DNA from 4 places in the Cupriavidus sp. CuC1 genome. Region 4 is predicted to be linked to each of the others. Evidence: predicted binding sites of a transcription regulator. Region 4 holds the regulator's gene; each other region holds the start of a gene.
The links. Region 4 encodes sigma-54, which starts transcription at its own class of promoters, with help from an activator protein. Its sites were predicted from a motif close to TGGCANGNAANCTGCTTT; they were not measured.

Region 1: ACGLHR_RS30805 (phenol hydroxylase subunit) is a predicted target of sigma-54. The motif match lies at 3,059-3,076, and genes of this name have one in related genera.
Region 2: urtA (urea ABC transporter substrate-binding protein) is a predicted target of sigma-54. The motif match lies at 4,742-4,759, and genes of this name have one in related genera.
Region 3: ACGLHR_RS32405 (isopenicillin N synthase family dioxygenase) is a predicted target of sigma-54. The motif match lies at 3,347-3,364, and genes of this name have one in related genera.

The regions. Positions count from the first base shown of each region.
Region 1 is NZ_JBIUHC010000086.1:19,003-26,298, reverse strand. It holds gene ACGLHR_RS30820 (aromatic/alkene/methane monooxygenase hydroxylase/oxygenase subunit alpha) at 1-1,417, opposite strand, end outside; gene ACGLHR_RS30815 (MmoB/DmpM family protein) at 1,462-1,734, opposite strand; gene ACGLHR_RS30810 (aromatic/alkene monooxygenase hydroxylase subunit beta) at 1,745-2,740, opposite strand; gene ACGLHR_RS30805 (phenol hydroxylase subunit) at 2,806-3,024, opposite strand; gene poxR (phenol degradation transcriptional regulator PoxR) at 3,703-5,412, opposite strand; gene ACGLHR_RS30795 (patatin-like phospholipase family protein) at 5,588-6,568, shown strand; gene ACGLHR_RS30790 (CaiB/BaiF CoA transferase family protein) at 6,650-7,296, shown strand, end outside.
Region 2 is NZ_JBIUHC010000078.1:34,657-41,952, forward strand. It holds gene urtD (urea ABC transporter ATP-binding protein UrtD) at 1-397, opposite strand, end outside; gene urtC (urea ABC transporter permease subunit UrtC) at 394-1,599, opposite strand; gene urtB (urea ABC transporter permease subunit UrtB) at 1,599-3,236, opposite strand; gene urtA (urea ABC transporter substrate-binding protein) at 3,421-4,686, opposite strand; gene ACGLHR_RS29185 (flavin-containing monooxygenase) at 5,034-6,521, shown strand; gene ACGLHR_RS29190 (alpha/beta fold hydrolase) at 6,656-7,296, shown strand, end outside.
Region 3 is NZ_JBIUHC010000094.1:11,179-18,474, forward strand. It holds gene ACGLHR_RS32390 (ABC transporter ATP-binding protein) at 1-623, opposite strand, end outside; gene ACGLHR_RS32395 (BMP family ABC transporter substrate-binding protein) at 646-1,740, opposite strand; gene ACGLHR_RS32400 (VOC family protein) at 1,805-2,206, opposite strand; gene ACGLHR_RS32405 (isopenicillin N synthase family dioxygenase) at 2,220-3,227, opposite strand; gene rutR (HTH-type transcriptional regulator RutR) at 3,625-4,395, shown strand; gene rutF (NADH-dependent FMN reductase RutF) at 4,432-4,974, opposite strand; gene ACGLHR_RS32420 (malonic semialdehyde reductase) at 5,002-5,592, opposite strand; gene rutD (pyrimidine utilization protein D) at 5,589-6,395, opposite strand; gene rutC (pyrimidine utilization protein C) at 6,400-6,792, opposite strand; gene rutB (pyrimidine utilization protein B) at 6,815-7,296, opposite strand, start outside.
Region 4 is NZ_JBIUHC010000222.1:2,378-9,673, forward strand. It holds gene hprK (HPr(Ser) kinase/phosphatase) at 1-966, opposite strand, end outside; gene ptsN (PTS IIA-like nitrogen regulatory protein PtsN) at 1,002-1,457, opposite strand; gene hpf (ribosome hibernation-promoting factor, HPF/YfiA family) at 1,837-2,187, opposite strand; gene ACGLHR_RS47240 (RNA polymerase factor sigma-54) at 2,237-3,712, opposite strand; gene lptB (LPS export ABC transporter ATP-binding protein) at 3,850-4,635, opposite strand; gene lptA (lipopolysaccharide transport periplasmic protein LptA) at 4,682-5,326, opposite strand; gene lptC (LPS export ABC transporter periplasmic protein LptC) at 5,381-6,007, opposite strand; gene ACGLHR_RS47260 (KpsF/GutQ family sugar-phosphate isomerase) at 6,023-7,006, opposite strand; gene ACGLHR_RS47265 (monovalent cation:proton antiporter-2 (CPA2) family protein) at 7,158-7,296, shown strand, end outside.

The DNA.
Region 1 (7,296 bases), on a different contig from region 4:
ACCACTTAAGTACGTCGTCCAGCGAGGCGCCGCCGCAATTGCCCTGGTAGATCTGGTGCACGGGCAGCCAGGCCTGGGCGTACTTCTGTGGCTCGCCGTCGAAGATGTCCTTGCAGCCGTCCGAGCAGAAGTGGAACTGCATGCCGTGGTAGCTGCTCTCGCGGTAGCAGATCTGGGTGGGGTCGTCCGGCTCCGAGAACACCATCGGGATCTGGCAGGTCTGGCACAGCATGGGCAGCGTGCTGTTATAGAAGCGTTCGCCTTCCTGCTGGCGCTCCAGCCAGTAATCGAGGCGCGGCTTGTAGTAGCGCGCGAAGGTGTCGGGATACTTCTGCGTCAGCCAGGCCATTTCGTCCTGCTTGGGCACCCAGGTGTGGAAGCCGGCCGCGGCGGCGTAGTTGTAGAAGGTACCCCAGGCCTCATGGGTGATGCGGTCCTTGGTCTTGGTGGCCACCTCGTGATACTTGGGCATGCGCAGGCCATAGCGCTCCAGGTCCTTGAACAACGCGCCGCCGGCCTGCTCGAAATACATCTCCCAGGCCTCGGCCCACGACATCACCCGCTTGGGCAGCATGTAGTCCATCATCATGCCGACCAGCGTAAGCAGGCGAAAGCCGCGCCAGAACCATTTGTCCAGCCACTTCTGCAGGATCGGGATATTGTCCGGATCCTGCTGGCACAGGAACTTCACCACCTCCAGGCCCAGCGTCATATGGCGCGATTCGTCGGACTGCGCGGAGAAGCCGAACGTCACCGTGGCCATGTCGCCGTTGTAAGCCGCGCCCGACATGAAGGGCATGAACAGCAGGTTGGTCAGCACGTACTCGAAGGAAAACGAGATCGCGGTGATGAACTCGAACGGCCCCGCGCTCATGGCGTCTTCAAAGTAGGACTTGGGCACGGACAGGTACCAGACCCGGTCATGCATATGCTGCCATTCACCGAAACCGTTGAAATACTTGTTGTAGACCGACAGCGTATGCATCTGGGTCTGGGCATGACGCAACTCGTCGATCGACTGCATCTGCGCCGCCACCCGCGCGCCGGCGCCGCGGAAGTGCCGGCCGAGGTGCGCATAGCCGCGGTGCGCCGCGTACTCCAGCGGGGTCACGCCGGTCAGGAACAGGCGCAGCGCGTTCAGGTAGCGCGGGTCCGAGACATTGAGGTGGCCGTTGTTCTGCACGAAGGAATCGATGATCGCGTACAGCTTTCGCTCCTTCTCCGACTGGTATTTCCAGTAGGCGTCCATGGTCATGCGGAACGGGTCTTCCCACTTGTCCCAGTCATGGATCTTGATGCCCTCGTACTTGTCGTAGGGAAAGACCTTGTCCATCGGCTCGTAGGTGGTTTCCCAGCCGAGGTCGCGCGTCATCGATGCGTACTTCTCGCGCAGGTTCAGCTTCTTGCGTGCGTCCATGATGTCTGTCTCCGTTGTCTTTCTTTGCGGCCCGTCTCAGGGCTTCAGGCGTTCCAGTGCAGGGTGAAGGCGTCGTCGTCTTCGTCGATGTTTCCCGACAGCGAAATCAGGTTCAGGTGGATCTCCTGCAGGTCCCAGTCGCGGCCGAGCTTGTCGGAGACCAGTTCGCGCAGGATGGTCAGGTGCCCCGGCGCATCGATCTTCACCATGGCGGGGAACTGCGACACCACGGCGTGCGGATTGGCCTCGGTAATGGCTTCGATGATGGGGCGCGTGTCGTCGTTGCTTTGCAGCGCGATGTAGACGTTGGCGGTCATGGCGGGCTCCTCAGGCGGCAAGGCCAAGCTTGTTGAGACGCACGTCGAACTGCTCCAGGCACAGCGCCACCACCTGTTCGCCGCCTCCGCCCAGCAAGGTATCGGCCACCGGCACCAGCGCCTCGGCCGCTTGCGCACGCGCGGCGCGGGCCCAGCCCGACAGCAGCATGCGATTGGCATCGGACTCCGCCGCGGAGGTGTGGATCACCGCGTCGACCCAGCGTGCGTGCTCCTCGCGCCAGTCGTTCATGAACTCGGTCAGCACCGCCAGCCCGGTGCCGCAGGCGCGCACGATGGCCGCGTCGGCATGCTGGTACACCAGCGGATACAGCAGCCCGTCGAGCACCAGGTTCTGGGTGACGAAGGTCTCGAACCAGTCCTCGATCACGAAGCTGCGCTCGACCAGGCGGCGCATCGGCTGCCACGCGGCGCTCTCCATCCAGGCCACCTTGGCGCGCTCCAGCGCCACGCCGGTATTGCCGTCGAGCAGCATGCCGATGCGCGACAGGTACTGGGCAATGCCAAGGCGGTCCATGGCGCAGTAGGTGCAGGCCTGGGTGATGGCCGTGCCCCAGCCATAGTCGGCGCAATAGAAGTTGTTCATGTTGGCGCCCCACTCCACATGGCGAAGCGGCAGCAGGCCGTCGGCCAGGCGGTCCTGCCATTCGGCCGGCAGCGCCTGCAGCAGGCCGCGTTTTTCCACGAAGGCAAAGCTCTTCTCGGTGGCGTCCTGCTGGCGGCCGCGCGCCGTCACGTAGGCGCCGTAGAAGTACTGGCGCGGGTCCTTGAGCGCATACCAGTCCGCCATCACGATCGCCGTGCGGCGCTTGTCGTAGATCTCGTATTGCGAGTCCCAGGTCGGGCGGTAGTGGAAATTGACTTCCGCCTGCACGTCGTAGGTTGCCTCCTGGTAGCGCGAGGCGGGCTTGTCGCCGAAGCGGCGCGCCACATGGCCGTAGGTCTGGCGCAGCGGCTGGATCTGCTGGGTCTTGATATCGACTTGCATCGCTTGGTCTCCTGGGTCTTGCTGTATTTTTATGTGGGGGTTTCCGTGCGCGGGCTGGCTGCGCTTCAGTCGTCCTGTTCGGGTGCCGGGATCTCCGGCGGCAGGAAGCGCACGTGGTTGACGCTGCAGAAGGCCTCGAACATCAACTCGGGCATGATCAGCTCGACATTGAGCTCGGGGTCCGCCACGCTGAACGCGAACTGCACAAAGCCCTCGGGCGTGCGGCCGTCAATGCGGACGAACCGGGGCGAGGCTTCAAACAAGGGGACCGACTGGTTGATCATGGCGCTGCTCCTTCGCTTGGCGGGTATGGCCTCTATTGCGAAGAGCGTGCCAGCAAGCGCAAACGACGGCGGCACAAGGCGCGCGGGAAATCCAGGAACGTTGGCCCGAGCGTTAACCCGAAGCCATGCGGGCGCCGCCGCTGCTTCAATTGATCAAGCCGGCCGTGGCGCTTAATCAAATGATCAAGTGCCGCGCCGGGCGGTGGTTTGCGGGTAGCGTGCGCAGGCACGCGGCGGCTTGCGCGCTGCAACAGCAAAGCGCTGGACGGCGTTGCGGGAGTCAATGAAGAGCGGGGCTGGCGCATGCATGCGGCGCAACATGCGGCGCCGGTCACCTGCCGACGCGCCGATTAGCACTTCATCAAATGATCAAGCGGCTGAATCGGGGCGGCGCAAATGAAAAACGGCGCGCCAGAAGGCGCGCCGCCAGACTGCTGACAAAGCCGGATCTGCGTGGTCGTGCTCCCCTCTCCCGCGTGCGGGAGAGGGGCTGGGGGAGAGGGCGGGCGCTTGTTACGCCGTCGCGCTGTAAAAAACCAAGGGCTTCGTTTTAAGTGGCTCCTAGCTAAGCCACCCCTCTCCCCGGCCCTCTCCCCCTGAGGGGAGAGGGAGAGACAGCCGTCGTCATGGCGCGCGGCCTTGGCCTGTTCGGCGGCTTCGGCTAATGCTTCCGGTTTGTCAGCGGTCTGACAGCGCGACCCGGGTCTTCCAGCGATACGCAAGCTGAGGCCGCGTAATGCCAAGCAAGCGCGCCGCCTGGCTCATATTGCCGTTGGCGCGCTGCATCGCCGCTTCCATCAGCACGGTCTCCACATCGCCCAGGGCCAGCTGCTGCTCGGCCATATGATCGAGCAGCCCATGCACCGCCGCCTCACGCAGTTCCGGCAAGGTGCCTTTGACGCCAAGGCGTGGCGCGGTGTCCATGGCCGGCGGCGCGCTGGTCGGCAGGAACAGGTGGTCCGCGCAGATCTGGCCGCCGTTGCTGGCCAGGATCACGCCGCGCTCGATCACGTTCTCCAGCTCACGCACATTGCCCGGCCAGTCATAGCGGCGCAGCTCGGCCAGCGCGCGGTCGGTGATGCCGAGGATCTTCTTGCCGTGGCGCGCGCCGTAGCGGGCGACGAAACGCTCCACCAGCAAGCGGATATCGTCAAGCCGCTCGCGCAGCGGCGGAATGGTGACGGGGTAGACGTTGAGCCGGTAATACAGGTCCTTGCGGAAGGTGCCCTGCTTCACGGCCTCGGCCAGGTCCACGTTGGTGGCGGCCACCAGCCGCACATCCACCTTGCGCGGCTCGGTGCCGCCCACGCGCTCCACCTCGCCCTCCTGCAGCACGCGCAGCAGCTTGGACTGCGCCGACGCCGACAACTCGCCCAGCTCATCCAGGAACAGGGTGCCGCCATGCGCCCGCTCGAAGCGGCCCGGGCGCGACTGGTGCGCGCCCGTGAACGCGCCCTTCTCCACGCCGAACAGCTCGGCCTCGATCAGCTCATCGGGAATCGCCGCGCAGTTGACCGCGATGAATGGCTTGTCGGACCGGGCGCTCACGCCGTGCAACGCTTGCGCGAAGCGCTCCTTGCCAACGCCCGTCTCGCCCAGCAACAGCACCGTGACATTGCTTCCGGCGGCGCGTTGCAGCAGGCCCCAGGCAGCGCGGAACTCGGGCGAGCTGCCCACCAGGTCGGCTGGCTTGTCGGTGCTGCGCTGCAGGGCGCGCAGGTGCTCGACCTCGCTTTGCAATTCCAGGATGGTTTCGATCACCGGGTCGGGCTGGTAGAGCGCCAGCACCTCGGCGCCGTCCTCCCACGCCTCCAGCGGCTTGCCGATGATGCGGCAGTGATCATGGCCGCAGGCAATGCACTCCACCTCGCGGTAAAGGATGGTGCGGCCCATCAAGGCAGAGGTGTAGCCGGTGGCGTAGCCGATCTGCATCCAGCAGGCAGGCGCGTCCACGATGCCGAACAACTGGCGGTGCACGTCGCCCTCGAAGGAGTCCGCCCACAGGAATTCGCCGTCGTAGATGCCGGCTTTGATGTCGATGTCCACCTTGACCGGCGTCACCCGCACCACGCCTTCGATGGTGTGCAGGCAGGGCCCGATCTCGAGCAGGCCAAAGTCGCTGTCGCCCGGGCGCAGCTTCTTGGCCAGCTCCGCATCGCGCATGCCGGAATGAAAGCCCATGCGCATGAACAAGCCACGCGCGCGCTCCATGCCTAGGGTATCCACCAATTCCTTGCGCAAGGCACCCAGCGCTGCGGTATGGATCAGGATCATGCGCTGCTCGCCCAGCCAGATGGAACCCTCCTCCATGGCAAAGCGCAGGCGCCGCGCGAGATGGGCCAGGCCGTCGCGCATGGTGGCCGAAAACTTGTCGGTTGAACTGCTCATCGTCTCCTCTCTTGGCGGCCAGAACACCCTCGGCGCGCGTGCTTTTCCTGGCACTGCATGCACATTATGTGCCATCCGCGCCCGCCGGCCCCACACGCGCCTGTCATGCTGGCGCAATGTCGCCTATCCTTTCCTTGACAGGGATCCCCGGGGCTATTGCACCGCACCACAGACCATGGAAAAAACCGCATTTGTCTTTGCAGGCGGCGGCAGCCTTGGCGCCGTCGAGGCCGGCATGCTGCGTGAGCTGGTGGCCTGGGGCGTCAAGCCCGACATGGTGATCGGCGCCTCGGCCGGCGCCATCAACGGCGCCTACTACGCTTGCAACCCGCATGTGGCCGGCACCAACCAGCTCGAGACACTCTGGCGCGGCTTGCGCCGGTCCGAGGTGATGCCGTGGTCGTGGCGCAGCCTGTTTGGCATGCTGCGCGGGCAGCGCGCCCACCTGGTCGACTCCGCCGCGCTGAAGCGCCTGCTGTCGCGCCACTTCGGCGATATGGCGATGGAGCGCGCGGAGGTGCCGCTGTACGTGGTGGCCACCGATATGGCCACCGGCGCGGAGGTGGTGCTGTCCTCCGGCAGCCTGGTCCAGTCGGTGCTGGCCAGCGCTGCCATCCCCGGCGTGTTCCCGCCGGTGCTGCTGGGCGGGCGGCAACTGATCGATGGCGGGGTGGCCAACAACACGCCGGTTTCCACCGCCATCCGCCTGGGCGCCACGCGCGTGGTGGTGCTGCCGGCAGGCTTTGCCTGCGCCCGGCGGCGCGAGCCGCGCGGGCCCATCGACCATGCCTTCAACGCGCTGTCGCTGCTGGTGGCGCGCCAGCTGGTGCAGGACCTGGAGCGCTGGGCCGACCACGCGCACATCTCGGTCGTCCCGCCGCTGTGCCCGCTTGACGTCTCCCCCTACGACTACACGCAGTGCGGCACGCTCATCGACCGCGCCGCCGCGGCCACGCTGGCCTGGCTCAACGCCGACGGGCTCAACAGCCGGCACATCCCCGGCGCGCTGTCCCCGCATTCGCACGACGAAGCCCATCCGAGCTGCGACTTCGATCCAGCCCAGGCACATCCAGCACATCCCGAGCATGCGCAACCCGGGTCCGGCAATACGCACAAACCCCACGCCGGCCACACGCACGCTTCCGCCCTGCCGTAAGCCGGCTTTGGCATTAGCGAATTGCATGGCCGGCCGATCCGGCGAATGATGCGGGATCTCCTTACTCCGGGTGGCAAGCACATGAGCGCAATTCTCGACGGCATCAAGGTACTCGACCTCACGCGGGTGGTAGCCGGCCCATGGGCCACGCAGAACCTGGCCGACATGGGGGCCACCGTCTACAAGATCGAGAAACCCGGCGACGGCGACGACACCCGCAAGATGGGCCCGTTCCTGACCGATGCGCAGGGCGCGGTCACCAACGACTCGGCCTTCTACCTGGCCTGCAACCGCGGCAAGCAGTCAGTCACCATCGACATTTCCCAGCCGGAAGGCGCCGAACTGGTTCGGCAACTGGCCGCCCGCTGCGACGTGGTGGTGGAGAACTACAAGGCCGGCAGCCTGAAGAAATACGGCCTCGACTATGAATCCATCCGTGCGCTGCGCCCCGACATCATCTATTGCTCGGTCACCGGTTTCGGCCCGGACGGCCCCTACGCCGCCCGCCCGGCCTACGACTTCATCCTGCAAGGCATGGCCGGCCTGATGAGCACCTGCGGCCAGCCGGACGGCAGCCCCGGCGGCGAGCCGATGCGCACCGCCATCCCCATCACCGACATCCTCACCGGCCTGTACGCCACCGTCTCCCTGCTGGGCGCGCTCTACCACCGCCAGGCCACCGGCGAAGGCCAGTACATCGACGCCGCCATGCTCGACGCCTCGGTCGC
Region 2 (7,296 bases), on a different contig from region 4:
CCCACACTTCGTGCTGCTCGAACACGGTGGGCTTCTGGAACTTGCGGCCGATGCCGGTCTGCGCGATCCTGGGCTCGGTCATGCGCATCAGGTCGATGGTCTGGCCCAGGAACACGCGCCCGCTCACATTGGCGTTGCGCGGCCCGGTCTTGCCGGTGATCACATCCATCATGGTGGTCTTGCCCGCGCCATTGGGCCCGATCACGCAGCGCAGTTCGCCGTGGTCGATCGACAGCGTGAGCTTGTTCAGCGCGCGAAAGCCATCGAACTGCACGGTCACGTCTTCCAGGTAAAGGATGGGGCCGTGCGAGACGTCGATGACGCCCGGCTCCATGATGCGGCCCAGGCCGGTGGTGCCACCGCTTTCCGCCTGTTGTGCTCCCAGTGCTGCGTTCATGCTTCACCTCCGCTGCGGGTGGCGGCCGCCGGCGCATTCGCGCCGTTGCCCTGCGCGGCCTGCGGGCTTGCGCGCAGGCCGCGCAGGCGCTTGAGCAGTCCGATCACGCCGTCCGGCATATACAGCGTCACCAGCACGAACATCGCGCCCAGCAGGAACAGCCAGTACTCCGCGAAGTACGCCGTGAACATGGTCTTGGCGCCATTGACGATGAAAGCGCCGATGATCGGGCCGATCAGCGTGCCCCGTCCGCCCACCGCCACCCATACCGCCATCTCGATGGAGTTGGCCGGCGACATCTCGCCCGGGTTGATGATGCCCACCTGCGGCACGTAGAGCGCGCCGGCGATGCCGCACAGCACGGCCGAGAACGTCCACACGAACAGCTTGTAGCCAAGCGGGTTATAGCCCGAAAACATCACGCGCATCTCGGCATCGCGGATCGCGGTCACGACGCGGCCGAGCTTGGACGTCACGATATAGCGGCAGGCGATGAAGCCGGCCAGCAAGGCGAAGAACGTCAGCACGAACAGCGCGGTGCGGGTCTGCGGCGCGGCCACGGCAAAGCCGGCGATGCGCTTGAAATCGGTGAAGCCGTTGTTGCCGCCAAAGCCGGTCTCGTTACGGAAGAACAGCAGCATGGCCGCGTACGTCATGGCCTGCGTGATGATGGACAGGTACACGCCCTTGATGCGCGAGCGAAAGGCGAAGAAGCCGAACAGCCATGCCAGCACGCCCGGCACCAGCACCACCAGCAGCATTGCGTAGCCAAGATGCTCGGTGCCGTGCCAGAACCACGGCATCTCCTTCCAGTCGAGGAACACCATGAAGTCGGGCAGGTCGCTCTTGTAGACGCCTTCGCGGCCAATGCTACGCATCAGGTACATGCCCATGGCATAGCCTCCGAGCGCGAAGAACAAGCCGTGGCCGAGGCTGAGAATGCCGCAGTAGCCCCATACCAGGTCCAGCGCGATCGCCGCCAGCGCGAAGCACATGATCTTGCCGATCAGCGTCAGCGCGTAGGCCGACAGATGCATGGGATGGCCTTCGGGCACCAGCAGCGCGCACACCGGCACGCCGATGCCTACCACCAGCGCGATCAGAGCCAACGCCATCCAGCTGCGTCCGGAGAACAGCGGCTGGCGCTCAGGCACGGCCAGCCGGAAACCCGCCGCGTAATGGTTCGAGGGTGAAGTCTTCATCATGCCTCCGCGCTGCGCCCTTTGAGCGCGAACAGTCCCTGCGGGCGCTTCTGGATGAAGAGCACGATCAGCACCAGGACAAAGATCTTGGCCAGCACCGCGCCATAGAACGGCTCGATGAACTTGTTGATCAGGCCCAGCCCAAAGGCGCCGATGATGGTGCCTGCGAGCTGCCCCACGCCGCCCAGCACCACCACCATGAAGGAGTCGATGATGTAGGCCTGCCCGAGGTCGGGGCCGACATTGCCGATCTGCGACAGCGCGCAGCCGCCCAGGCCGGCAATGCCCGCGCCGAAGGCAAAGGCGTAGCTGTCCACCTTCCAGGTGCGCACGCCGACGCAGGCCGCCATGGTGCGGTTCTGCGTGGTGGCGCGCACGAACAGGCCAAGGCGGGTGCGGTTGAGCACAGCCCAGGCCACTGCTACCACCGCCAGCGCAAACACGATGATGACCATGCGGTTGTACGGCAGCACCATGCCAGGCAGCCATTCGATGCCGCCGCTCATCCAGGACGGATTGGCCACTTCCACGTTCTGCGCGCCAAACAGGGTGCGCACCGTCTGCATCAGCAGCAGGCTCACGCCGAAGGTGGCCAGCAGCGTCTCCAGCGGACGGCCGTAGAGATGGCGCAGCACCAGCCGCTCCAGCACGAAGCCGACCACGGCGGAGGCGAGGAACGATGCCGGCAACGCGAACAGCAGGTACCAGTCGAACGCGCTGGCGAAGTGCGCGCGGAACACGCCCTGCACCATGTACGTGGCGTACGCGCCGATCATCAGGAATTCGCCGTGCGCCATGTTGATGACGCCGATCAGGCCGTAAGTGATAGCCAGCCCCAGCGCGGCGAGCAGCAGCACGCTGCCCAGGCTCAGGCCGGCGAAGAGGTTGCCGATCAGCTCGGCGCGGCGCTGGTCGCCGCGCAGGGCATCGAGCGCCTGCTGCGCGGCGCCGCGCAGTTCGGCGTCAGGCTCGCGATAGTTGCCGGCGGCATCTTTTTCCAGCAACGGCTGCAGTTTCTGGCGGCTCTGCGGATTGCTGTCGCGCCCGAGGATGCGGATGGCTTCGAGGCGATCGTCGCGGTTGCCATCGGCCAGCACGATATTGGCCCAGATCACATCGAGCTTCGCGCGCAGCCCGGCATCGGCCTCGGCCTTGCGCGCGGCTTCGACCACCGGGCGCGAAGCGCTGCCCGGCTGGTCCAGCAGCGTATTGACGGCCTGCGTGCGCACCGCCGCGTCGGGCGATTGCAGCAGCGTGCTGCTGGCGGCACTGTCCACCATCGCGCGCAGGCTGTTGTTCAGGGTGAGCGCTTCGAGCACGTCGGGCTTGACCGTGACCGGCTTGCCGCTGATCGCATCCACCAGCTTGTCTGCGTCCTGGCGCACCATGCCGACGCCGGGCGCGTATTGCAGCGTATCGTCCTGCAACGCCTTGAGAATGGGGCCGGCCTGCGCCACCGGTGCCTTGGTCAGCGCGGTGATCGCGGCGGTCTTGGCATCGAAGTCGTCTTCGGCCAACGGCTTCAGGTCGGCCTGCGTCAGCGCCGCGGCCCACAGCGGGCACGCGGCCAGCAGGAGCAGCGCGGCCAGCATGGCGCGCAACCGTGAAGCGAGAGAGATCGATAAGGGTCGGTGCATAAGGTTTGCAGAGTCGTGCGCGACGAAGCACGCGCGTCACCTTGATCGGCGTGATGATTTTCCGCCCACCGCGCCGAAGCGGCGGACAGCATGGGAAGCGGCAAAGACACTGCCAGGCTCCCTCCCCTCCCGCACCAGCCACGAGGCAAGAGAGAGGAAGAGAGCGCTGAGCGAGAGCCCTTGCTTACATCACCTTGTCCGGCTTGCCTTCGTTACCGGCGATGAACGGGCTCCACGGCTGCGCACGCACGGCCTTCGGGGTCTTCCACACCACCGTGAACTGGCCATCGCCCTTGACCTCGCCGATCATCACCGGCTTGTACAGGTGATGGTTCTCGCCCATGGTCAGGGTGAAGCCGTCCGGGGCCTTGAAGGTCTGGCCGTACATGGCGGCGCGGACCTTGTCGGTGTCGGTGGTGCCGGCCTTCTTCACGGCTTGCGCCCACATATGGATGCCCACGTAGGTGGCTTCCATCGGGTCGTTGGTCACGCGCTTGTCGCCGCCCGGCAGGTTGTTGGCCTTGACCCACGCCGCCCATTGCTTCTTGAAGGCTTCGTTTTCCGGGTTCTTGACTGACATGAAGTAGTTCCATGCGGCCAGGTGGCCCACCAGCGGCTTGGTGTCGATGCCGCGCAGTTCTTCCTCGCCCACCGAGAACGCCACCACCGGCACGTCCTTGGCCTTCAGGCCGGCGTTACCCAGCTCCTTGTAGAAGGGCACGTTGGAGTCGCCGTTGATGGTGGAGATCACCGCGGTCTTGCCACCCTGCGAGAACTTCTTGATGTTGGCGACGATGGTCTGGTAGTCGCTGTGGCCGAACGGCGTGTAGACCTCTTCGATATCCTTGTCCGCCACGCCCTTGCTCTTCAGGAAGGCACGCAGGATCTTGTTGGTGGTGCGCGGGTAGACGTAGTCGGTGCCGAGCAGGAAGAAACGCTTGGCGCCGCCGCCTTCCTTGCTCATCAGGTATTCCACCGCGGGAATGGCCTGCTGGTTGGGCGCCGCGCCGGTGTAGAAGACGTTCTTGGACATCTCCTCGCCCTCGTACTGCACCGGATAGAACAGCAGCGAGTTCAGCTCTTCATAAACGGGCAGCACCGACTTGCGGGAAACCGAGGTCCAGCAGCCGAACGTGACGGCGACCTTGTCCTTGGTGATCAGCTGGCGCGCCTTCTCGGCAAACAGCGGCCAGTTGGAAGCGGGATCGACCACGACCGGCTCAAGCTTGCGGCCAAGCACGCCGCCGCTCTTGTTGATCTCGTCGATGGTCATCAGCGCCACGTCCTTGAGCGAAGTCTCGGAAATGGCCATGGTGCCGGACAGCGAATGCAGGATACCGATCTTGATCGGTTCCTTGGACTGCGCCATTACCAGCGGGCTCACGCCTGCCGTTGCAAACAAGGCCGCGGCGGCTACCGCCGACAGCTTCAGCATGTCACGTCTTTTCATTGCAGCTCCCAGATTGTCGTGTTGGATAAAGGAACAACGCACCCCGGGTACACCTTCTGCAACTAGCATGCCATGGCATACAAGCTTGTATACATGGCTGTGCACACGGCCTGGCGAGCCTTCAGCGGTCGCAATGCCGCACATCGCACCACGATAGTGCGCAAGCGTCACGCACCAAGCCTGTGCGCCGCCGCCGGCTGACTCAGATTGGGGCACATGGCGATGCGTATGTTGCGCCGTGACTTGCCCGAATCCGGAATCGGCTCTATGGTGGCCTCTCGATTGCGCGCCACGGCGTTGCCGGATGAGCCGCAACTACCAAGTAAAAGCACGACGGAGACAGCCCATTGAAAGCGTCAACGACGCCCGGCGCGGACCAGATCGTCATCATCGGCGCCGGCGTGGCCGGCATGTGCATGGGCATCCGGCTCAAGCAGGCCGGCATCGATGACTTTGTCATCCTGGAGAAGGCCGGCACGGTAGGCGGCACCTGGCGGGACAACACCTACCCGGGCTGCGGCTGCGACATCCCCTCCCATCTCTACAGCTTTTCGTTCGCGCCCAAGCCGGACTGGTCCAGCGCGTACTCGCCCCAGCCGGAGATACACCGCTACCTGCAGCATTGCGCCGAGCGCTTCGGGCTGCTCGGGCATATCCGCTTCGGCATCGAGGTCACCGAGGCACGCTACGACGAAGGCGCCTGCCTGTGGCAGGTGAGCACAGGTAACGGCGACACCATCGCCGCGCGCATCCTTGTCAGCGGCACCGGGCAGCTCAACCGTCCGCTGGCGCCGGACATCCCGGGGCTGGACAGCTTTGCCGGCGCGGCCTTCCATTGCGCGCGCTGGCGGCATGACGCCGACCTGCGCTGCAAGCAGGTCGCGGTGATCGGCAACGGTGCCAGCGCGCTGCAGTTCATTCCACGCATCGCGCCGGAAGCAGGCAAGCTGACGGTGTTCCAGCGCAGCGCCAACTGGGTGCTGCCGCGCAACGGCGAGGCCTATACCGCCGAGCAACAGGCGCGCTTCGGGCGTCACCCGTGGACGGCGCGGCTGCATCGCTGGCACCTCTACCTGCAGTGTGAGCTGCGCTTCGGGCGCATGCAACGGGACAGCGGGCGCAACCGGGAACTGGAAACGCTGGCGCGCCGCTACCTGGCGCACATGATTGCCGACCCCGCGCTGCGCGCCAAGCTCACGCCGGACTACCCGATCGGCTGCAAGCGCATCCTGATCTCCGACGATTTCTACCAAGCGCTCAAGCGGCCTAACGTCCAGGTCGAGACCACCCGCATCGCCCGCGTCGACGCCGACGCCGTGGTCACCGCCGACGGCGCCAGGCATCCGGCCGACGCCATCATCTTCGCCACCGGCTTCGACGCCCGCTCCTTCCTCGCGCCGATCCGCATCCACGGCCGCCATGGACGCACCCTGGCCGATCAGTGGCGCGAGGATCCCGAGGCCTATCTGGGCATGACGGCGCCGGGATTTCCCAACCTGTTCGTGCTGTACGGCCCCAATACCAACCTGGGCCACAACTCCATCATCTTCATGCTCGAGTGCCAGGCGCGCTATGTCCTGCAGTGCATCCAGGCCTGCCGCTCAGCACGCTTCGCCTCCATGGAAGTGCGCCCGGAGGTGGTGACGCGCTTCAACCGGGCATTGCAGGCGGCCATCGGCCAGACCGCGTGGGCCGGCTCGTGCAGCAGTTGGTACAAGTCGGCGAGCGGCAGGGTCATCAACAACTGGTCGAGCCATGCCACCGCCTATTGGTGGAAGACGCGCAAGCCGGACTGGGGGCACTTTGTGCTGCGCCACGCCGGCAAGCCGTCGTAGCGTTGCCCCGCCAGCGACGAGGGCCGCTACATCACGGGCTCGCAGTTCACCGTCGATGGCGGCATCACTGCCCAGTAAGCCTGCCGCGTCATTTCGCCAAACCAGCCCGCCAGGAGAAGCCTATGGAGTTCGCCATGCAACGTCTGGCCATCGCGTCGGAACCCATCCAGACCAGCCTGATCGAGGCCGGCACCGGCCGCCCCACCCTGCTTGTGCACGGCACCAGTTCCAGCGCGGAAACCAACTGGGCCGCGCTGCTGCCCGGGCTCGCGCAGCGCAGGCGCTGCCTGGCGCTGGACCTTGCCGGCTCCGGCGAAACCCGCGACGACGGCGGGCCGCTGACGCTCGATGCGCTGGTGGGACAGGTGCGCGCCTGCATGGCGCTTGCGGGCGATGCGCCCGTGGACCTGGTCGGCTATTCGCTTGGCGGGGTGGTGGCCGCCGCCGCGGCTGCGCTGATGCCGGAGCGCGTGCGGCGCCTGGTGGTGTTCGGCGCCTGGGCGCGCACCGATAGCCGCATGCGCCTGCTGTTTGCGCTGTGGCAGTCGCTGGCGCAGTCGGACCGCAAGCAACTGGCGCGCATGATCCTGCTCAACGGCGTATCGGAGCGCTTCATCGCGTGCATGGACGACGCCACCGTCGAGGGCATCCTGCGGCGTTTCGGCGCAGGCCTGGCGCCCGGCAGCGACCGCCAGGCCGCGCTCGACGCCACCATCGACATCACACCGCTGCTGGCGCGCATCCGCGCCGCCACGCTGGTGATCGGCATGCGCCA
Region 3 (7,296 bases), on a different contig from region 4:
CGCTTCACGTCGGCCATCTTGTGCGTGACCAGCACCACGGCTGCCCCCTGGCGTGCCAAAGTCCGTACCGTTTGCAGCAAGCGTGCGGCCTCCTGGTCGGTCAGTACGGCGGTGGGTTCGTCGAGGATCAGGATGCGAGCGCCGGCCAGCAGCACCTTGAGGATTTCCACGCGCTGCTGCTCGGCCACCGAGAGCCGGGCCACGCGCTGGTCCGGGTCGATGTCGAAGTCCAGCACCTTCGCCTGTTCCGCAATCGTGCGGCGCACCCTTGCCAGACGCTTGCGGTAGCCTGCGACATCCGTTGCCGCAGGCAGGCTCAGCAAGATGTTTTCAGCCACTGTGAACGGCGCCACCAGCTTGAAATGCTGGTGCACCATACCAATCTGATAGCGCGCCGCATCGCGCGGACCGGCCAGCCGCACGGGGTTGTCGTCAACCAGCAGTGTGCCGGACTCGGGCGCGTACAGGCCCGCGGCAATGTTCATCAGCGATGATTTGCCCGCGCCGTTCTCGCCAAGCAGTGCATGCACCTCGCCCCATCGGACGGTGAAATGCGCGTGGTCCAGGGCGACGAAACCATCGAAAGACTTGTGGATGCCGGAGAGGGAGAGGGCGTCGGGCATGGCTTGCTCAGTTGGTTGTGGATTATTTCTGCGTGATCACGTTTTTGACGTACCAGTCCATCTTCCAGAGGTCTGCGTCCGAGAGCACTTGGCCGGCGGTCACGCGTTCTTTCCCGTCACGGTCCTTGAGCGGGCCGGCGTAGATCTGCTTGCCTTTCATCAGAGCGTCGCGCTCGGCCAGGATGGCGGCTTGCTTGTCCTTGGACACGGCCGCACCGAAGCCGGCAACGTCTGTGCCGCCATCCTTCATAGCGATGAAGGCACCATGGGGCTCGGGCTTCCAGTTGCCGGCCTCGATCTTTTTGAGTTCGGGGATCAGGAACTTGTCCCATACCCAGACGGAGGAGCACAGCGTGGCCTTCGGTGCGAAGGCGCGCAAGTCACGGTGATGGCCGGTGCCGTAAACGCCGCGCTCCTGCGCGACCAGCTGCGGCGTGGGCGTGTCGACATGCTGGCCGATCACGTCGGCGCCCTGGTCGATCAGTGCCATGGCGGCAGCGCGTTCCTTTACCGGATCGTTCCAGGCGCCGGTGTAGATTACCGTGACCGTGGCGTTGGGATTCGTCTTCTGTGCACCAAGCGCAAAGGCGTTGACCGTCCAGTTCACCACGCCGAAGGGGTTGGCCGCGACGAAGCCGAGCTTGCCGCTCTTGGAGGCAGCACCGGCGGCCATGCCGCACAAGTACTGGCTTTCATAGGTGCGGCCGTAGAATGATTCGAGGTTGGGCCCGTTCGTCGTGCCCGAGGCATTGAGGAAGGCCACGTCGGGATACTTGGCAGCCAACTCCTTGAAGGCATCGGAATAGCCGAAGGCGGTGCCGATGACGATGTTGGCACCGCGCTGGATGAAGCGCTCGGCGGCGGGCTTGATGGCCGATGCGTCCTCCGGCACGCTTTCCACGAACTGGATCTTCTGGCCCAGCGCCGCCTCGACCTTCGCGCGCGCCTCGTCGAAGGCCTGGGTCCAGCCGCCATCGTTCTTCGGGCCGAAGTAGATCATGGCGATCTTGGGCTTGCTCTTCAAGGTAAAGCCCGGCGCCTCTGCCTGGGCGTGCAGGGCGGTGCCTAGCAGGGCCAATCCGGCAAACAAGCCGGCGATCGATCGCGTCAATTTCATCTTGAACCTCTGTGTTGGGAGAAAAGAAAAAAACGACCTGTAATGGGAAGGGCGTGCGGTACGTCTATGCATGCCTGTCCATCATGTAGTTGATGCGGAAAACGTTGCCTTCGGGGTCGCGAAGTACAGCCTGGTACCAGTGGTAGTAGGTTTCGTAGGGAGCCTTCAACAGCATGGCGCCGGCCTCCAGCGCCACCGGTACCATGCGGTCTACCTCAGCCTTGGACTCCACGTCGATGTTGAGGAGGAAGCTGTCGCCGCACACGTCGTCCGCGCCTTTACCGAGCTGCAGCAGCACATAGGCATCATGTGCGTTGAAGCCGAGGCTGCTCTTGCCCGTGTCGAGGCCGCGGAAGATGGGAGAGCGGATCGCCTCGATCTCGGGGAAGCCAAAGACACGCTGGTAGAAGCCGCTGAGCGCGACCACGTCCTTGGCAAAGACGTTGACGTAGGAGAGTTGCGCCATCGATGTCTCCCGATCAGGCCGCAATCTTGGTACCACCGAAGGTCGTCTGCTTGACGAACTTGGACGTCAGGTGGTCGCCCGAGGTGATCGGCGCGTAGAGGGGCGTCTCGCCCGGTGCCGTGCAGCCCGGCAGGCAAGTGATCATGGCGTCGTAGTTGGGCTGGTGGAAGAAGACCAGCGACTGCCGCCGCGTATTGCTCTGCATGTTGTCCAACTGCGGGTTCACTACACGGTGCAGCGTGGAAACCCACCGGTCGTTGGTCCACCGCATCATCAGATCGCCCAGGTTCACCACGAAGGCGCCGGGTACGTGCGGCACGTCGATCCATCCTCCGCCGGAGGCTACTTGCAGGCCCGGACTGTCGGGCAGCACGATGGTCAGGCTGCCGTAGTCGGTGTGCGCGCCGGCACGCAGCTGCCCAGGCAGAGGGGGCTCTTCCTGTGGCGGGTAGCTCAGCGCGCGAAACATGCTGATGTGCTTATCGATCTTGTCGTCGAAGTAGTGCTCTTCCATCTCCAGCGCCAGCGCGAAGATACGCATGAGCGAACATGACAGATCGCTCATCGCCGCGAAGTACTCAGCGTAGGTCTCGCGCATACCTGGCAGCGCGGGCCAAACGTTGGGCGCGAAGTGCGGGCCGGCCGCGGGGCCGCGGTGGTACGCATCGTCAGGCACGTTCGCGGGGCCGGTAGAAAAGGACTCCTTCAAGTCGCCGGGCGCGGCCTCCTCCAGGGAATAGGCAAGGCTCTCTTCTGTCACCGCGCTGTAGCCTCGCACTGTGTCGGGGCTGGGCCGGTCGGCCTTGCGCTTGTCGGATAGCGGCAGCTCGAAGAATTCCTGCGAGACGCGCGACACGCGGTCGATCAGGTCCTGCGGGATCTGGTGCTGCGTGATGACAAGGAATCCGATGCTGCTGCAGGCCTCGTCCATCGCGCGCGCAACGGCGGCTTTGCCCTCCGGCGTGTCGGAGAAGTAAGGTTGCAGATCGATGATGGGAACACCGACACTCGTTGGGGACATCGAATTTCTCCCGGGAAGGACGGCGCCAGCAGGCGCTCGGTGGTCGAGGGTGATATGCGTAGCGGGCAAGGAGCCGTTTCCTGGGAGGGCGGCGTCGGCAGGCACGCGACGCCAGCGGATACGCAACGTCCGTGCCAAGTTGGACCATTTGGACAAATTCCTATGGGTGCCGTGTGTGAGCGTCATGAGAGCGGCATAGCGCGGCATCCAGACGCGCCCCATCGGTGCATTTTCGAGAGCCACAACATATGAGGCACCACGGTGGTCATTTCGACTGAGTCGTGGTGGTGCGCCCGATGCCACGTCCTGTGGCATGCTTTCCGGGTTGTCACACCGCGCACGGTTCGTGCATGGTGTGCTTCAATACACCATTAGCAACGCCAGGGAATAGCAGTACATGCCACCAGAGACCAAGAAGGACAAGGCCATCGCGCAGCGCAAGACGGCGCGTAAGACAGCGCGAAAAACCACAACATCGGTAGTGGCGAAGGCCGCAGCCAAGAGCTCCGTGTCCGGCGTGCGCCAGGCGGCGGCGGGTAGCCGGCGGTGGCGGCAGATCGAGGACAAGCGCGCTGCCATCCTCGGTGCGGCGCTGGGGCTGTTCTCACGCTTCGGGCTGCATGGCACCTCGCTCGACCAGGTCGCGGCGCGCGCCGACGTGTCCAAGAGCAACCTGCTGTATTACTTCGCCAACAAGGAGGACCTCTACGTCTCGGTGCTGCGCGACTTGCTAGCTTTGTGGCTGGAGCCGCTGCGCAGTTTCAGTGTCGAGCAGGACCCGCGCGAGGCTATCGCCGACTACATCCGGCGCAAGCTCGTGATCTCGCGCGACCAGCCCGATGCCTCACGCCTGTTCTGCCTGGAGATGGTCCAGGGTGCGCCGCTGATGCGTGACGAACTGGCGCGCGAGTTGCGCGACCAGGTGGAGCGCAAAGCCGAGGTGATCAGTGCTTGGGTCGCCGCCGGCCGTCTGGCGCCGGTGGAGCCGCACCACTTGGTATTCGCGCTATGGGCCACCACCCAGCACTACGCCGACTTCGCGGTGCAGGTGCAGGCCATCACCGGGCGCACGCTGGAAGACCCGGCATTCTTCGAGCAGACGGTGGAGAACGTGCAGCGGATCGTGCTGGAGGGCATCGCGGTACGTGCGCAGGCGTCGCTGCCCTGATGCAGCATCCGTCCCGCGATGCATTGCCGCGGATATTCAGTGCGCATTCGAGCGCAAGTCGTGGTACTGGCGCCCGAAGTACATGAGACCGTGCGCGTCGGTGTGCGCGGTGAGGGCGATGACCTCACAGAACAGTACCTCGTGCGTGCCCACGCTGGTGCTCCGCACCACGCGGCAGTCGAACGACACTGCCGCGCCCTCGAACACCGGCGCCCCCGTCAGCTTGCGGCCCCATCGGCCAGCCGCGAAGCGCTCGTGCATCGGTGTCTTGCCGCCGAACAGGCTGGAGAGTGCCTGCTGGCCGGCGCCGAGCGCGTTCACGCAGAGCACGCCGTTGGCCAGGAAGGCGGGGTACACAGAGGCCGCGCGGTTAAGGCAAACCAGCAGCGTGGGCGGATCGTCGGTGACGCTGCAGACGGCCGAGGCGGTGAAGCCCGCGCGTCCACCGGGACCATCGGTGGTAATGATGTTGACTGCCGCGCCCAGGCGCGCCATCGCGTCGCGGTAGTCGCTCTTGGGTAGCGCGGACGATGGCGCTATCGCTGTGGACGTGGCCTCAGGGGTAGTGGTATTCAGCATGGTTAGGCTCCGGTGAAGGGGGGCGCATCAGGCCAGCGCGCAGGCGTCGGTAAAGTCGAGCCGCGGCAGGCGCCCGAACACCTTCGAGGCGTCGCCATGGCCGAGGTTGATCAGGAAATTGGCGGTCCATGTGGTACCGCCGAAGAACTCGGCATTCACTTTCGCTTGGTCAAAGCCCGACATCGGCCCCGCGTCGAGTCCCAGCGCGCGGGCCGCCAGGATCAGGTAGGCCGCTTGCAGCGTGCCGTTGCGAAAGGCCGTCTCGTGCGCCGCCGCGGGGCTGCCGGTGAACCAGCTCTTTGCATCCGCATGCGGGAACAAGACAGGCAGCTTGTCGTAGAAGGCCGTGTCCCAGGCCGAGATCACGGTCACGGGCGCGCTCAGGGTCTTCTCCAGGTTGCCCTTGGACAACGCGGGCGCCAGGCGCTGCTTGCCCTCGGGCGTGCGCACGAAGATGAAACGCCCGGGCGAGCAGTTGGCCGAGGTGGGGCCCATGCGCGCAAGCATGTAGATTTGCTGCAACAGCGCGTCGCTCACGGGCTCCGCGGTCCAGCCGTTGTGGCTGCGGGCTTCGGAGAACAGCGTTCCCAGCGCGATATCGTCCAGGTGGGTACTCATGCGGCAATCTCATTGCGGGTTGTGACGCCGGCCAGAAAGCTCAGCAAGCTGCGGTTGAAGGGTTCGGCCTCGGTGACACTGTGCGCATGGCCGCCATGCGGCACGCAGTCCAGCGTGGCGTTTGGCAGGCCGTCGGCCAGGCGCCGGGAGCAAGTCCAGGGCACCAGTGTGTCGTCGGCGGCAGCCGCCACCAGTGTAGGCACGGCAATCTCGGACAAGCGGGCATCTACGTCGAAGGCACGCAGGGCGCCGATGCGCGCGCGCATGGTGGCTTCGCCCGGGAAGTGGGAGAAGGCATGCTCCACCTCGGCCTGCACGCGCTCCGCGTGCGCGGCGCACCAGGCGGCGGGGTACAAGAAGATGGGTTGCGCTTCCACGTAGGCGCGCGGACCGCAGGCCCCCAGCAGCGCCAGCCGCGCGTCGAAACAGCGCGCCGAATGCGGATTGGGTTTCGACCAGGCGTTGACCAGGATAAGGCTTGCGATCCGGTCCGGCGCATCCAGCGCTAGTTGCAGGCCCACCAAGCCCCCCAGTGCATGGCCGGCGAGATGGCAGCGTGCGGTGCCAGTGGCATCCAGGATCTCGGCCACGTCCTGCGCCATGTGGGTGATGGTGTAGGGCAGGGGTAGCGTGCCGGGGCTACGGCCCGTGCCGTGCTGGTCGTAGGCGATCACGCGGTAGCCCGCTTCCACCAGCGCCGGGATCTGCGGCTGCCAGAAGCCGGCAGAGCCGCCCAGGCCGGAGGAGAGGAGCACTGTCTCGCAGGCGTCTACCGGGCCGTGCAGATCGTAGGTCAAGGTCATCGCGTCAGGCCCCCTTGCCTACGTGGGCAATGGAGGCGATCTCCACCAGCGCGTCGGGTTTCACCAGCCCGCATTGGATGCAGTAGCGTGCGGGCTTGGTGCCAGGGAAGAACTCGGCATAGACTGCGTTGATCTTGGCGTAATCGGCCCAGTCCTTGAGCATGATCATGTTGAATGTCACGTCGTCCATCGTGCCCCCGGCGGCCTCCACCACGCCCTTGATGATGGTGAGTACGTGGCGCGTCTGCGCGGCGGCGTCGCCCACGTGGACCACGTTGTTGTCCTTGTCGAAGGGCAACGTGCCCGAGACGTAGAGCACGCCGTCGGCGAGCGTGCCGGGAACGAAGGGAGCGATGGGGGTGCCGGTACCCGGCGGGATGATGGCTTGCATGGGCATGGTGTGCTCCTCTTTTTGAAGATCAGGCGATGGCCGGCTCGGCCGGCACGAGTTGTGTGGGTTGTACGGCGGCTTCGGGTGCCACAGTGCGGCAGAAGTCGTCCACGTTGGAGACCCAACCGAAGAAGGTCTCGATGTTGTAGATCGCCGCCTTCTGGATATAGTCCGGACCGGCCTGGTGCGTGGCGTCCTCCAGTACCACGCCGAAGTACTCCAGGTGAAAGCCGTCGCGCAACGTGGATTCGACGCACACGTTGGTCGCGATGCCGGTGAAGACCAGGTTGCGGATACCACGTGAGCGCAGCGTGCTGTCTAGCATGCAGTTGAAGAAGCCGCTGTAGCGCGTCTTGGGCACTACGATGTCGCCAGGGTGTGGCACCAGTGCATCGACCAGCGCGTAGTCCCAGCCGCCCTTTGCGAGGAACTTGCCCTGCAATTCGGGCTTGCTACGCATCGTCTTGAGCGCGTTGGACTTGTACCAGTTTGGCGAACCGGGCCCGCCAG
Region 4 (7,296 bases):
TAGCCGACCCTGGCCCCGCGATGCGACATCGGCCTGCATCGCGGCGCGCTGGCGGTCCATGAAGTCGCGCAGCGTGTCGATGCCGCGCAGGCGCAGGATGGTGTTGCGCACGGCGGCCTCGACCAGCACGGCGAGATTTCGGCCGGCCGCCACCTGGATCTTGACCATGTGGATGGGCAGGCCGAGCACGTCGAGATACTGGGAATCGAGCGGCAGGCGCTCGAATTCGCCGTCGTTGCGGCGTACCAGCTGCACCACCAGCTTCAGCTTCATCTTGCGGCGTACCGCGGTCTCGCCAAAGATGGTCTTGATGTCGAGCAGGCCCAGGCCGCGCACTTCCAGCAGGTTCTGCAGCAGCGGCGGGCACCGGCCCTCGATGAAGTCCGGCCCGAGGCGCACGAAATCCACGGCATCGTCTGCCACCAGCCCATGTCCGCGCGAGATCAGTTCCAGGCCGAGCTCGCTCTTGCCCAGGCCGGATTCGCCCATCACCAGCACGCCCATGCCGAGGATGTCGAGGAACACGCCGTGCATGGTCACGCGCGGCGCGGAAATGCGGGACAGGTAGAGGCGCAGGTGATCGATCACCGCCGCGGAAGACACCGGCGTGGTGAACAGCGGGGTGGACGAGCGCGTGCAGCGCAGTTCCAGGTCGGGCGGCGGCTCCATGCCGTCGGCGATCACCAGGAACGGCGGCTCCAACAGGATCAGCTCGCCCATCTGGCGCTTGCGCATCTCGTCGTCGAGGCGCTGGTAATACGTGATTTCGGGCTTGCCCAGCACCTGGATCCGGTTCGGGTGGATCAGGTTCAAGTGGCCGACGAGATCGGCCGCCGACGTGGCTTCACGCGCAAACTCGACATCGAAGGCCCGGTCCGCGCCTTCCAGTCCTGCTACCCAGGAGAGTTTGATATCGGCTGCGTTGTCGTCGAAGATCGACTGCGAGGTGACGCCAGTGAGTTCCATTCGGGTGCTTTCAGGGACGGGCTTTCAGTGGCGGATCAAGGGTGCCATTGCGTCAGCAACTGGTGCACGTCGTCGGGGGTGGGCAGGGTAGCCAGTCCTTCGCGCATCTCGCGGTCGGACAGCAACTGGGCGATCTCGGAGAGAATTTCCAGATGCTGCTGGGTGGCCTGTTCGGGCACCAGCAGGAAGATCAGCAGCGCTACCGGCTTACCGTCGGGCGACTCGAAGGGGATCGGCTCGGCCAGGCGCATGAAGGCGGCCAGCGGCTGCTTCAGTCCCTTGATGCGGCCGTGGGGGATCGCAACCCCGGCGCCAAGGCCGGTGGACCCCAGCGACTCGCGGGCGAACAGGTTGTCGGTCACGGTCGCGCGCGCAACGCCATGGTTGTTCTCGAAGAGGAGCCCGGCCTGTTCGAACACGCGCTTCTTGCTGGTGACGCTGACGTCGAGGTTGATGTTGCCGGGTGGCAGCAATTTAGCCAAACGATTCATGTGGAATGCGCAGGGTTTTCTAGAAAGCAGGCCCGGGGCAAGGAGGCGTCCCGCCGGGCGGAAAGAAGATAAAAACCAAGGCCCGATGTTTCCACCGGGTGTCCCCATGCCGGTGTCGGGCGTCTGGCCATTATAGAGCAGGCCCGCTGCCGCTTTGTGCATTGCAATAGCCGAGGCGCTGAAGCGGTGCCGCATGCACGGAAATGGCCAGGCAAATCAACTATGTATGGCACAGCATACACCGGTACATATGCGTTGCGGAATCCCCTGCGTGGCCCGAAGGGGGGAGGCTGGAACGAAAAAGCCGCGCTGGGCGCGGCTTGATTCCGTTTTCAATGGACTGACACCGACGGCCCGGTATGTGGGCCGCCAGGCACGGTCATTGCTGCATCTGGGATGCGGCCATCTGGTACTTGACCGCTTCACGGTCGTGGCTTTGCACGCGATCCTTGTGGCGAATCACCTGCCGGTCGAGCTTGTCGACCAATGCGTCGATAGCGGCATACAGGTCTTCATGATGCGCTTCGACAAAGATGTCCTTGCCCTTGAGATGTAGATTGATTTCCGCGTACTGCCGCCGGTCCTTTTCTTTTGTATTGTCGACAGAGAGCAGCACACTTACGCCAATGACTTGATCGAAATGCCTGACGATACGCTCCAGTTTCGTTTCCACGTACTCACGCAGAGGGGGCGTGATGTCCAAGTGGTGTCCACTGATCTTGAAGTTCATAGCGTTTCTCCTTCTGAAAGAGCTGCATCAGGCAGGCGATGCAGCTCGGCTACAAAGTCTTACGGAGATTGACCGCGGGAATCTTGAGCGCTTCGCGGTATTTGGCAACGGTACGCCGTGCTACCACAAAGCCTTGCTCGCCGAGCAATTCGGCAATCCGGCTGTCGGACAAGGGGTTCCTAGCGTCTTCGGCTCCTATCAATTGCTTGATCAACGCACGGATTGCCGTTGATGAGGCCGCGCCGCCGGTTTCTGTGGATACGTGAGAGCCGAAAAAATACTTCAGCTCGAAAGTCCCCATCGGCGTTGCCATGTACTTATTGGTAGTCACCCGAGAGATGGTGGACTCGTGTAAACCCAGTGTATCGGCAATCTCCCGCAAAACCAAGGGGCGCATCGCAATTTCACCGTGGGTGAAGAAGTTCTTTTGACGTTCGACAATGGCTTGTGCGACGCGCAATATCGTGTCGAACCTCTGCTGGATATTCTTGATCAACCAGCGTGCTTCCTGCAGCTTTTGCTGCAGTCCCGCCGCGCCGGCATCGCCTTTTGCACCGCGCAAAATCTGCGCGTACATGTCGTTGATACGTAGCCGCGGCATCACATCCGGGTTGAGATGGGCGATCCATCCGCCGCTCAACTTTCGAACGAAAACATCGGGTACCACGAAGTCGGCTTCCGGCCGGCTGTAGGCATGGCCGGGATAGGGCGCGAGCGAGCGGATCAGTTCATGCGCCGCCTTGAGTTCCGGCTCGTCCACTTGCAGGGCTTTTTTCAGGCGCGTGTAATCGCGCACCGCCAGCAGCTCCAGGTGATTGGTGACGATGCTCAGCGCCAGTTCGCGCTGCGGATGCTTGAGCCTGCGCAGTTGCAGCGCCAGGCACTCGGCTGCGTTGCGCGCCCCGACGCCCGGTGGATCGAAGCTCTGCAGCAGCGTAAGCACGGCCTGGATCTCGTCGACCTCGAACTCGAGCTCCTCCGGCAGCTCGCTGCAGATTTCCTCGAGCGTGGCGCTCAGGTAGCCGTCATCGTCCAGGGATTCGACCAGGAAGATGGCCAGCCCTTTGTCGCGCAGGGAAATCTTGAGCGGCGCCAGCTGCTCCATGAGGTGTTCGCGCAGCGTGGGCTCGGCGTCGCGCAGCTGCATCGGTGTTTTTTCGTCGTCTTCGCCTTGCGGGCGGCGGGCGAAATCGTCCAGGCTCCAGTCGTTGCCGTAATCCTCGTTGCTGTCGGAATAGCTGTCGTCGGCTTCGGGGGCGCCATCGGGGCGGTTTTCGCTGGTGCCCTGGCCATCGGCGGGCGCTGGCGCGGGCGCGCTCTGGAGGTTCACCGAGCCGTCCGAGGACACGCGCAACGGGCTGTCGAGCCAGTCGTTCTCGCGCTCGAGCAAGGGGTTCTCGGTCAGCGCCTGTTCCACTTCCTGCTGCAGTTCAAGCGTGGACAGTTGCAGCAGCCGGATCGACTGCTGGAGTTGCGGCGTAAGCGCGAGATGCTGCGAGAGGCGGAGCTGTAGCGACGGTTTCATGCGACCTATTTTATGCCCAACTTCCGTACTGGTGGAACGGAAATTGCTATCGCTGGCGTCGCATGATCGTTTGAAGGATGAAAGGCGACACCGAAGCCGCCCGGGGGGCCGATGCGCGGCAGGCGCCGCGCGCGCCTTTACATGCGGAAGTTCTCGCCCAGGTAGACCTTGCGCACCGACTCGTTGGCGATGATGTCTTCAGGCTGGCCGGACGCCAGCACCGCGCCCTCGCTGATGATGTAGGCGTGGTCGCAGATGCCCAGCGTCTCGCGTACGTTGTGGTCGGTGATCAGCACGCCGATATTGCGCGCCTTGAGGAAGCTGACGATGCGCTGGATTTCGCCGACCGCGATCGGGTCGACGCCGGCGAAGGGCTCGTCAAGCAGGATGAAACGCGGCGCGGAGGCCAGCGCGCGGGCGATTTCCACGCGGCGGCGCTCGCCGCCGGACAGCGACAGCGCCGGGTTGTCGCGCAGGTGGGCAATCTGCAGGTCATCCAGCAGGGTGTCCAGCCGGCGCTCGATCTCGGCCTTGCCCAGGGGCTTGCCATCGTTGAGCTGCAGTTCCAGCACCGCGCGGATATTTTCCCGCACATTGAGCTTGCGGAACACCGAGGCTTCCTGCGGCAGGTAGGACAGGCCCATGCGTGCCCGCTCATGGATGGCCAGGCCGCTGATGTGCTTGTCGTCGAGCACGATATCGCCCTCGTCCAGCGCCACCAGCCCCACGATCATGTAGAACGACGTGGTCTTGCCCGCGCCGTTGGGGCCGAGCAACCCGACCACTTCGCCGCTCTTCACGTCGAGGGACACATCCTTGACCACAGTGCGCGAGCCGTAGCGCTTCTTCAGGTGGCGCACGACCAGCGTGCTGCTGTCCTTCAGGGTGGCGGGCTGGGACGGTGCGGTCTGGGTAGCGGTCATGAAGGTCAAGGCAGAATCCGTGGATTGGGGGCGTGGCGGCGTCAGGTCAGGGGTTGACGGGGGCAGGTGCCGGCTTGAGCGGCAGCGGGTTGGCTGCGGCGCCGCTGGCGGGCTGCTCCTGGCGCGGCGACAGCACGGCGCGCACGCGGCCGGACGGGCTGCCCGCGGTCGCGTTCTCGGCGCCGCCGCTGGCCGTATAGAACTCGTTGCGGCTGTCATAGGTGATCACCGCGCCACGGATCTCGTCGACCAGCTTGGCGCCGGCCAGGCGGGCCATGCGGGCGCGCCCGATCAGCTTGGACAGCTCCTGCTTGCCGTCATATTCGATGCGGTCGCCCCAGCCGTCGATGTACTCGTCGACGTTGTCGCGCTTCTGGCGGATATAGGCTTGCTTGCCGCCCTTGGAGGTCGCGACCGCGTACTGGTAGCCCTCGGGATCGGTACGGACTTCGGCCGCGTCGGATTTCAGCACCATGGTGCCCTTGGTCAGCACCACGTTGCCGGTCAGTACATAAACCTGCTTGACGTCGTCGTAGCTGGCATTGTCGGCCTCCAGGACCAGCGGCTTTTCGCGGTCGGCTTTTTCGGCGCTGGCGGGCGCGGACAACGCGAGGCCCAGGACGGCTGCCAGCGTCAGCAAAGCGGCCGTGCTGCGGCGGCGACAGGACGAAGTCGTCAGGAATGGATTCATGTTGGCGTGATGGCGGTTGACGCGGGCGGCTGGAGCCCGCGGGCGGCTTCAGGGCTACTTCGCGGGACTTGCCGGCGGCGGCACCGTAATGATGGTGCCGCGTACGTTACCCAGCAATTGTACTTCGCGAGTGACATTGTTAAAGATCAGGCCGTTGGCGGTCATCACCGACGGGCCGCGGGTCAGCTTGACAGCCTTGTCGGTCTTGACGATGTCATCGTTGACCAGCACCTGGAAATACTCCGAGGCGGCCGTCATCTTCGGATCCTTGGCGGGGTCGGTGCCCTGGGCGCGCACGATGAAGCCATTGCCGAACAGGTCGATGACCGAGCCTTCCGCGTTCATCGTGCCGCGATCGGAGTGGCCAGTGACGGGCGGGCGGTCGATTTCGTAGGAGCGCATGGCTGGGCGCGTCACCTCGTAGGTCTGGTCGTCCTCGAAGTGGATCATCTTGTCGCCGGTAAAGCGCAGCTTGGTGTTCCCGTCCTCGGCAAGCTCGGTCGCGGAAAAACGGATCATGTAGTAATCCGGCTCATGTTTCTTGCCGACCGGCCCGGTGTCCGCTTCCTTCGGGGAGTTGACCTGCACCAGCCAGAAGGTGCTGCCCGCCACCAGCGCCATCAGCAGCAGGGGCAGCGCTCGCATGGCAAGCCGGCTCAGGGAGGACAGGATTTCCCGCATAGGCATGGGCTGGCCTCAGATGACCTTGGCGCGGGTCAGGTCGTGGATGTGGAGCGCGCCGACCAGGCGCCGCTCTGCGTCGACCACCAGCATCTGGTTGACACGATTCGCCTCCATCACCTGCACGGCTTCCACGGCCAGCTGGTCCGGCCCGACGGTATGCGGCGTGCGGTGCATGACCTCGCTGATGGGTACGGTCTTCCAGTCGCGCGGGGTTTCGAGCAGGCGGCGCAGGTCGCCGTCCGTGAAGACGCCGATCAGGCGGTCGTCCGGGTCAACCACCGCGGTCATGGCCATGCCCTTGCGGGTAATTTCCATCAGGGCTTGTGCCAGCGGCGTGCTCTCGCGCACCTTGGGCACCGCGTTTCCGCTGCGCATGACGTCGCGCACGTGGGTCAGCAGCTTGCGCCCGAGCGCGCCGCCTGGATGCGAGCGGGCAAAATCTTCCTCGCCGAAGCCGCGGGCATCCAGCACGGCCACCGCGAGCGCGTCGCCCATCGCCAGTGCGGCGGTGGTGCTGGCGGTCGGGGCCAGGTTGAGCGGGCAGGCTTCTTTTTCCACGCCGGCATTGAGGTGCGCATCGGCCAGCTTGGCCAGCGTGGAGGCGGGGTTCCCGGTCACGGAGATCAGCTTGGCGCCGATGCGCTTGACGATCGGGACGATCGAAAGCAACTCGGCGGTCTCTCCGGAATTGGAAAAGGCGATCAGCACATCGTCGCGCGTGACCATGCCCAGGTCGCCGTGGCTGGCCTCGGCGGGATGCACGAAAAACGCGGGGGTGCCGGTCGAGGCCAGCGTGGCCGCGACCTTGCGGCCAATGTGGCCGGACTTGCCTATGCCGGACACGACCACGCGTCCGCTGCAATTGAGCGTCAGTTGCACGGCCTGCGCGAATCCGTCGTCCAGGCGGCCTGCGAGGGCGGCGACGGCGTCGGCTTCGATCTGGAGGGTCTCGCGAGCGAGCCGAAGTGCTCGATCCGCATTGAAATTAGCTATCATGGCGACGAAGTATACCAACGAATGCGATGGCGCTTGGGCTGTTCCTGGGATCGGGCGGCCGGGGAGGCCATCGCGCTTGCCGTAATCCACCGGCAGGGTCGCCCGCACCGGGCCGGCCCGGTGCCCGGGGCGGCGTACCCTGACCCTGTCGATGCACTCTCCGCTGGACCTTACCCTAGTCCTGCTGGCCGCCGCCGTGTTCGGCGTGGTCGCCTTTCGCATGCTGCAGTTGCCGCCCATGCTGGGGTACCTGGTCGTCGGCATCCTGATCGGGCCGCATGCGCTCGGGC